2 regions of the Streptomyces xiamenensis genome follow, and region 1 is predicted to be linked to the other one. Evidence: riboswitches for the same ligand, from Rfam matches in the RefSeq annotation. Region 1 holds a riboswitch; the other holds the start of a gene.

Evidence for each region. A riboswitch is a leader RNA that binds a small molecule or an ion and turns the genes downstream of it on or off. The one in region 1 is predicted to bind S-adenosylmethionine.
Region 2: it holds a riboswitch for S-adenosylmethionine, as region 1 does, so the genes downstream of both, SXIM_RS07805 (aminotransferase class V-fold PLP-dependent enzyme) here and SXIM_RS14070 (peroxidase-related enzyme) in region 1, are expected to answer to the same signal.

The regions. Positions count from the first base shown of each region.
Region 1 is NZ_CP009922.3:3,072,090-3,076,380, forward strand. Features, by position in the region: gene SXIM_RS14065 (ABC transporter substrate-binding protein) at 1-886, opposite strand, end outside; gene SXIM_RS14070 (peroxidase-related enzyme) at 914-2,134, opposite strand; SAM riboswitch class IV at 2,171-2,280, opposite strand; gene SXIM_RS14075 (peptidase inhibitor family I36 protein) at 2,475-2,852, opposite strand; gene SXIM_RS14080 (PucR family transcriptional regulator) at 3,182-4,291, shown strand, end outside.
Region 2 is NZ_CP009922.3:1,714,948-1,719,238, reverse strand. Features, by position in the region: gene SXIM_RS07810 (Fpg/Nei family DNA glycosylase) at 1-395, shown strand, start outside; gene SXIM_RS07805 (aminotransferase class V-fold PLP-dependent enzyme) at 374-1,702, opposite strand; SAM riboswitch class IV at 1,800-1,918, opposite strand; gene SXIM_RS28790 (putative leader peptide) at 2,035-2,115, shown strand; gene SXIM_RS07800 (ABC transporter substrate-binding protein) at 2,383-4,068, shown strand; gene SXIM_RS07795 (ABC transporter permease) at 4,065-4,291, shown strand, end outside.

The sequences.
Region 1 (4,291 bases):
CGGCGACGGCCGTGAGGTCCTGCCAGCCGGCCCGGCCGGTGAGTTCGGCGGCCAGGGTGTCGAAGCGCTCCTGGCCGGTGGGTTCGGCGGAGGGCCCGAACTCGTGGACCACGACCTGCGGGTCGCGCTCCAGGATCGAGGCGGGGTCCACGGTGGTCTCGGCCTGCTGGTCGCCGCCGGTGTCCAGGTCGCCGTAGATGTTCTCGCCGCCGGCGGCCACGATGATCTGGTCGAAGCCGGAGCCCGGGAGGCCGGTGAGGTAGGGCTGCTCGGTCTCCCAGTACACGCGGACCGGGTCGGTGCCGGCCACCCGCTCGCTGATCACGTCGAAGATCTCGTCGTAGAACCCGGAGACCCGCTGGGCTCCTTCGGTCTCGCCGAAGACCTCGCCCAGCAGTTCCACGGTCTCGTGGAAGACGTCGAAGTCCCAGGCGGTGGCGACCACGACGGGGATGCCGAAGGGCTCCAGCTGCCGGGCGGCCTCCTGCCAGGCGCCGTTGCGCGGGATGATGAGGACATCGGGGTCGAGTTCGGCGACCGACTCGTAGTTGATCTCCTGGAGGTCCTCGCTGACCACCTCGTCGTCGGATATCCCCAGGTAGGGCAGCCGGGCGGCGGAGACCCGGTCGTAGCCGACGACCCGGTCGCCGGCGCCGATGGCCTGGGCGAACTCGTTGCCGTAGCTGTTGAGGACGACGGCGCGCTCGGCGGGCCCGTCGAGTTCGACGGTGCGCCCGGCGTCGTCGACGACCGTGAGCGTCCGGTCACCGCCGCCGTCACCGCTGCTGTCGTCCGTCTCCTTGACCACGGTGCCGCACGCGCCCAGGGACAGCACGACACCGGTGACGGCGGCGAGGGCGACGGTGCGGGAAAGCCGTTGGCTCATGATGAGGGGTTCCGTTCTGCGGGTGGGTCAGCGGGCGGGGGTGGGCGCGGCGTCCGGCCAGTACGGGTCGCCGAGGCTGAGCATCAGCCGGTTCGCCCAGCCGAAGAACGCGGTGGCGGCGACCAGGTCGGTCAGCTCGGTGTCCGCCAGCCCCTCGGCGCGCAGCCGGTCCACGTGGGCGGTGGTGGCGCTGACCGGGGTGGTGGCCAGGGCAGCGGCGAACTCGATGACCGCCGTCCACCGCGCGTCCTGCCCGGCGGCGAGCGGAGCGGTGGCGGCCGGAAGCCAGTCGGCGTCCCGCTGGAGGGAGACGCCGAGCAGCCGGTCCACGTCCTCGGGCCGCTTCGACATCTGGGCGGACTTGCGGGCGTGCACGGAGGCGCAGTAGACGCAGTCGGTCACCTTGCTGGTCGCGGCGGCGGCCAGTTCGCGTTCGGCGCGGGGCAGCCCTTCGCGGGTGGCGAAGATCGCGGCGTCCAGGGAGGTGCGGGCGGCCAGCACCCGGGGCAGCCGGGCCAGCAGCCGGAAGTACTCGCCGTTGGTCTTGCCCCGGAAGGAGTCCTCCTGCTCGGGGGTGAGTTCGTCGGTGGGCACGGGGGGCACCCAGGCCGTCCAGGACAGGAGCTCACGGGTGTACGCGACGGGGCGCTCGCGTCCGTTGGACGCCACCCGCGCGGTGCTCTTGGTGCGGCCCCGCCCCGGCGTGGGGCGGTGCGGCGTGTCGGCCGGCTCGGGGTTCTGCCCCTGGAGCAGCCGCAGTCCCTGGATGGCGCGCGCCTGGAAGGCGGTGAAAGCGGCGACCTGCGAGATGACGACGATGTCGTCGGGCGTCCAGCCGGCTTCGGTCAGCAGGTCGAGGTCCGCGCGGGTGGCCAGGGCGGGGGAGACGGAGATGAGGTCGACGTGGGCGGCGGCGGCGCGCAGCGTGGGGTCCTCGGGCAGTTCGTCGCTGAGGAACGCGGTGTCCGCCCCGAGCCGTACGTGATCTTGGACGAGCGCGTCGACGCCGTGCCGGCGCGCGGCCAGGGCGGCCAGCCCCCGGCGTACCGGTACGCTCACCGCCGCCTCGCCGCCGAACAGCGCGTCCGAGGCTTCCTGGGCGCGCTGTGCGACCAGCGGTTTGGTGGCCCTGGCCGCCGCGATCCGCTCGTCGAGCCCGGCCAGTCGTGCGATGTCGTCGGGGGTGGTGCTCATGAGTTCCGCCTCGTGGTGCTCGGTCGCGTGGTCGGCCGAGGCACGGGCAAACATGTCGAAATCGTCGAGGACGAGAACGAGGTCTCACGAGGAGCACGCTTGCCGCATCACCGCAGCCCGGTCGTCGGTCCCGGGGGCACCCCGCCGTGCAGGAGGGTTGCCGGCCAGCGAGCCGGGACTTGGCGCTGGCGCTCTTGACCTGATCAGCAACCTAGCACCACCGACTCCGCGCGAAACACCCACTGTCCGCCATATGAGACCAACGCGTCTCACGCGGAGGGACGGCCCAGTTCTCGCAAGGGCACCCTGTCCGTCATGTGAGACACGCACGCAGGCGCGCACGTGGGGACGGGCCCCGGATCGGCGACCCGGGGCCCGCGTGCTCAGGGGGAGATCAACAGGAGGAGCCGACCTTGAAGGAGGTCATCTTGTCGTTGAAGTGCGAGGCCACCGCCGCCTCGGACTTGCCCGGGCCGACGGAGAACATGCAGCCGGTGTACTTGTCGTGCTGGTAGACGGCGACCGTCTTGTCAGTGCGGTTCCAGTAGGAGGTCATCTTGTCGTTGAAGTCGTTGCCGACGTTCGACACGGAGCTCTTGGACTGCAGGAACTTGCCGGTGTAGCTGGAGTGCTCCCACACGCAGAAGTTCCCGGCCGAGCACTGACTGGAATCAGCCGCCGCCGGCACCGCCGCCAGCCCCGCGGTCGCCACCGCGAAGGTCAGCGCCGCCCCGATGCTCGCCAGACGTGAGGCAATCTTCCGGTTTTCCACCTGGAATCCCCCTATGTTTTGTGTGCCTGTCATTACACGATGTGTGCGCAAGAAGGCTAGGAGCGCCACGGTGGCCCGGACCAGAGGACCTATGACCGCCCGACCATCGGAACGCTCCTCAACTCCTGCTGGAATCGGCCGAGTTGCAAGATTGGTGCCCGGACCGGATCCCCCCGGACGAGTGACCGGCACGGCGCCGGGATGACGCCCGCAGACACCGCCGACCCCCCTCCTGTTGCGCCACGAGCCACGATCCACCGCCTCGTCCTCCCCCGACCGATGCCCGGACGCCCGCAGCCCCGCCGCCGGACCCCCTCTACGCTGCCCCGGTGAACGACATCCCCCTGGAGCCGGCCGCCCCCGCCCGCAGCGGGCTGACCGTCGATGCCGTGGTCCGCCACTTCGCCGACCTCCTGGAGCCCGGGCCGCCCCACTGCGGGCCGGGCGACGGCCAGATCGCCGACGTGGTCATCGCCGAGCCGGGAGAACCCCTCGACGGGGCGGCCGGCGCCCTCGTCCTCGCGATCGGCGTACGGGAGACGGAGGCACCCGCGATGGTGGCGGCAGCCGGCGCCGCCGGAGCGACCGCGCTCGCCGTGCGCACCCACGGCGAGGAACTGCCGGACGCGGTACGCGCGGCGGCCGAACACACCGGGATCGCCGTCCTCGGCATCCCCCGGGGGCTGCGCTGGGACCGCGCGGAGGCCGAGGTACGGGCCGCCCTCGCCGTACCGTCCGGCGCGCTCGCGGCGGGCCGCGACGGCGACCTGTTCTCCCTGGCGCAGACCGTGGCCACGCTCACCCACGGGGTGGTCAGCATCGAGGACGGCGCGCACCGCGTCGTCGCGTACGCCGGCTCCGGCGACGAGGCCGACGAACTGCGCCGCCGCTCCATCCTCGGCCGCAGCTGCCCCGAGCCCTATCTGGCGCTGCTGCGCCGGCTCGGCGTGTACCAGCGCGTCCGCGAGGGCGACGAGGTCGTCCCGGTCGGGGAGCAGCCGGAGATGGGCGCGCGGCGACGGCTGGCGATCGGGATCAACGCCGGACGCCGCCCGCTGGGGATCATCTGGGTGCAGGAGGGCGGCCGGCCGCTCGCCGCACGGACACCCGAACTACTGCGCGGCGCCGCCCGCATCGCCGCCGCACAACTCGCCGACCACTACTTCCAGGGCGACGCGCGCGCCCGGCTCGCCTCCCGCGAGGAGCTCAGCCACGGACTGCTCACCGGCCGGTTCGACGCCGCCGCCCTCGCCGCCCACCTCGGCATCGACCCGGCCGCCGGAGCAGACGTGGTCGCCGTCGACCTGCGCGGCCCGGCCGACGGAGTCGCCCCCGCACCGGCGGACGTCCGCCGCGCCGAGGCGGCCGGCATCACCTCCGTCCATGCCGCCGCGCACCGGGAGAACGCCCTCGTCGTCCAGGCCTGCGGGCAGATCTAC
Region 2 (4,291 bases), 1.4 Mb from region 1:
TGATGGACCAGCGGATCATCGCCGGTGTCGGCAACGTCTACCGGGCCGAGATCCTCTTCCGGCACGGGATCGACCCCTATCTGCCGGGCCTGGCGCTGGAGCGCGCGGAGTGGGACGCGATGTGGCAGGACCTCATCCCGCTCATGCGCGAGGGGGTGCGCAACAACCGCATCGACACGGTGCGGCCGGAGCACACCCCCCGGGCCATGGGCCGGGCGCCGCGCGTGGACGGCCACGGGGGAGAGGTGTACGTCTACCGCCGCGCGACCCTGCCCTGCCTGGTGTGCGGGACCCCGGTCCGGCGTGCCGAGATCGCGGCCCGCAACCTGTTCTGGTGCCCGGTGTGCCAGCCGGCCCGGGCCGCCGGGCGCGGTCAGCGCGCCGCCACCGGCTGACCCTCGGCGACCAGTTCGCGCACCGCGCGCACCACGCGCTCCACGTGTTCGGCGGGGGTGCCCACTCCGAAGCTGACCCGGATGGCCTTCAGCGGCCCGTCGCAGCCGGCCGCCCGGCCGCCGTCGCCCTCCGGGCCCAGCAGCGTACGGACCAGCGGGTGCGCGCAGAACAGCCCGTCGCGTACGCCGATCCCATAGCGCTCGGAGAGCGCCTTGGCGAACTCCTCGCTGGACCAGCCGTCCACGACGAAGGACAGCACGGCCACCCGGGGCGCGTCCGGGCCGAACAGCGCCAGCTGCCGCACCCCGGGAACGGTGGCCAGTCCGGAGCGCAGCACGGCCAGCAACTCCTCCTCGCGCGCCACCAGTTGCTCGAACCCGGCGTCGGTCAGCGCCCGGCAGGCCGCCGCGATGGCGAACGCGCCGATCACATTGGGCGAACCGGCCTCGTGCCGGGAGATGTTGTCGTTCCACACGACGCCGACCGCGCCGTCCTGCGCGGTGACGGTATTGCTGGCGCCGCCGCCGGCGAGGTACGGGGCGGCGTTGCTCAGCCAGTCGGCGCGTCCGGCCAGGACGCCGGAGCCGAACGGCGCGTACAGCTTGTGCCCGGAGAAGGCGACCCAGTCGACGCCGAGCGCGGTGATGTCGACGGGGCGGTGCGGGGCGAGCTGGGCGGCGTCCAGGACGGTGCGGGCGCCGGAGCGGCGGGCGACGGTGGCGAGTTCGGCGATGGGCCACAGTTCGCCGGTGACGTTGGAGGCGCCGGTGACGCACAGCAGCTTGGGCCCGGGGGCGGCGTCGGCGAGCGCGTTGACCAGGGTGGCGACGGCCTGCCCCGGGGTGCGCGGCGCCGGGAGGTACGTCACGGGGTGGCCGTGGTGCGCCCAGGGCAGCAGTGCTGCGTGGTGTTCGGTCTCGAAGACGAACACCTGGGTGCCGGTGGGCAGGGCACCGGCCAGCAGGTTCAGGGAGTCGGTGGTGGAGCGGGTGAAGATCAGCTGGTCGTCGGGGCGGCAGCCGAGGAACGCGGCCACCGTCGCCCGGCTCTCCTCGTACAGGTCGGTCGACAGCTGGGAGAGGTAGCCGGCGCCGCGGTGGACGCTGCCGTAGTACGGGGCGTACGCGGCGACCTCGTCCCACACCGCGCGCAGGGCGGGGGCGCTGGCGGCGTAGTCGAGTGCGGCGTAGCCGATCTCCCCGCCGTCCGCGATCGGGGCGCGGACCTCGTCGCCGAGGACGGGGAGGGGGCGCGGGAGGGAACAGCCGGCGGTGTTCGGGGCAGGGGCGATCGGCGCAGTGGGCATGACAAAGCTCCGGGAAAGGCTGAAGGCAGACAGAGGCAGGCTGGGTCGGGGGCGTGCGCCCTAACGCATTCGCGTGCTCATGGAAGAACTCCCTCAAGAACCGTGCTTGCCACAGACCTCGCTGCCTGCGGCCCGGTCATCACCCGGGGCACCCCGCCGACGGTTGGAGGGTTGCCGGACAGCGGGCCGGGGCCTTGATCGCTGTCACTCGTGACCTGATCGCAGACTATGTCATGGCGATCGGTGATGAACACCTTGTGTCCATATCGCGAGACCGACGGCACATGGCCGCCGCCTTGACAGCTCACTGAGGGTTGGCTGATATTTACCGCATGCCAGCCCTGCCGCTTTTGACATCGCGCCGACACGTGGACCTGCTCCGCGTCACGTCGGCGTCCTGTGCGGGCTGCTGATTCCCCCCACCGCGCGGCGGTGAGCGCCGGCCTTTGGCCGCGCCCGTAACCGCCCCTCGCGCGCCGGGACTTCCTCGCGGGATGTGCACCGCGTCGCCGTGCCCTGCCCCGCCCTCCGCCCTGTCGTGCCGTGCGGCACCGCTCGTCGCCCACGGCCCGTTCCATCTCACCTTCCTGACGTTCCTCACCTTCCTCACCCCGGTCCGTCCTGCCGCGCGCCTTCGCGCGCCGCCGGCCGGGTGATTCGTCCTGAAAGGACCCTCCGCCGTGGCCACCTCGCCCACGCCCAGACGGCTCAGCCGCCGCATGTCCCGCCCCGCCCACGCCACCGCGCTGATCGCCGCGATCGCCGTCGCCCTCACCGCCTGCGGCACCGACGGCACCACCAACGGCGGTGGCTCGGGCGACGATTCGGGCAGCGCCGGCGCCTCCGGCGAACCCGTGGCCGGCGGCACCCTGAAGTACGCCTTCGCCAACCCCATCGACTGCGTCGACCCGCGCCAGCGCCCACAGCTCACCTCCCGCAACGTCGGCCGCCAGCTCGGCGACCAGCTCACCGAACAGGACCCGCAGACCAAGGAGATCAAGCCCTGGCTCGCCACCTCCTGGGAGATCAGCGATGACGTGAGCGCCTTCACCTTCCACCTGCGCGAGGACGTCACCTTCTCCGACGGCGAGCCCTTCGACGCCGAGGCCGTCAAGGCCAACTTCGACGCCGTCGTCGACCTCGGCGCCCGCGCCCCCCAGGGCAGCAGCTTCATCGCCGGCTACCAGGGTTCGACCGTCCTCGACGAGTACACCGTGCGCGTCGACTTCGACGGCCCCAACGCCCAGTTCCTCCAGGCCACCGCCACCGCATCGTTCGTCCAGCTCTCCCCGGCCTCCCTCGGCAACGACCCCGCCGACCTGTGCCTGGGCGACTTCGCCGCCTCCGGGCCGTTCACTCTCGGCTCCTTCACCCCGGAGAAGTCCGTCGAGCTGCTCAAGCGCGAGGACTACGCCTGGGCCTCCCCGATCGCCGCCAACCAGGGCGCCGCCTACGTCGACAAGATCGTCCTGGAGGTGGTCCCCGAGGGCGGCGTCCGCTACGGCTCCCTCACCAGCGACCAGATCGACCTCGCCGACGGCATCCCCTCCACCAACCAGGCCGAACTGACCAACCTCCCCGGCTACGGCCTGGTCACCGGCGCCTCCCCGGGCATCGCCATCCCCTACATCCCGCTCGCGTCCAGCCCCAAGCTCCAGGACCCGGACGTGCGGCGCGCCCTGAGCCTGGCCATCGACCGCCAGGCCATCGTCGACGCCATCTTCCAGGGCACCCAGCAGCCGGCCTCCGGCGTCGTCACCGCCGCCACCCCCGGCTACACCGACCAGTCCGGGGACATCCGGCACGACCCCGAGGCCGCCATCGCCCTGCTGGAGGGCGCCGGTTACGACACCGTCGGCGACGACGGCATCCGCCGCGACACCGACGGCGACCAGCTCTCCCTCACCATCACCTACCAGGCCGGCTCCCCCGACGCCGAGGCACAGCACCAGCTCGTGCAGCAGGAGTGGAAGGAGATCGGCGTCGAACTCGTCCTCGACCCGGTCGCCACCCTCCCCGACGTGCCCATCGACGAGTTCCCCGGCGACCTCACCACCTGGAGCCAGGGCCGCGCCGACATCGACGTCATCCGCCTCGTCTACGGCTCGTCCCACCCCGAGATGAGCATGCTCTACAACCACCCGGACGAGGAACTGGACACCCTCCTCGACTCCCTCCAGTCCACCGTCGATCCCGCCGAGCGCCAGGCCATCGGTGAACAGGCCCAGCAGCGCATCGTCGAGCAGGGCTACACCATCCCCGTCTACGACCGCTACTGGTCCTACGGCTTCGGCCCCAAGGTCGGCGGCTTCGCGGCCGACATCGAGGGCAAGCCGCTGCTGAACGAGGTGTGGATCGCCCAGTGAGCCGCTACGTCCTGGTCCGGCTCGCCAACGGACTCATCGTCCTGTGGGCGGCGCTGAGCCTCTCCTTCCTGGTGCTGCATCTCGTCCCGGGCGACCCGGTGTCGATCATGCTGCGCTCCGGTGGCGGCGGCGACCCGGTCGGCGTCGACGCCGCACAGGCCGCCGCGCTCCGCACCGAGCTGGGCCTGGACCGGCCGCTGTACGAGCAGTACACGGACTTCGT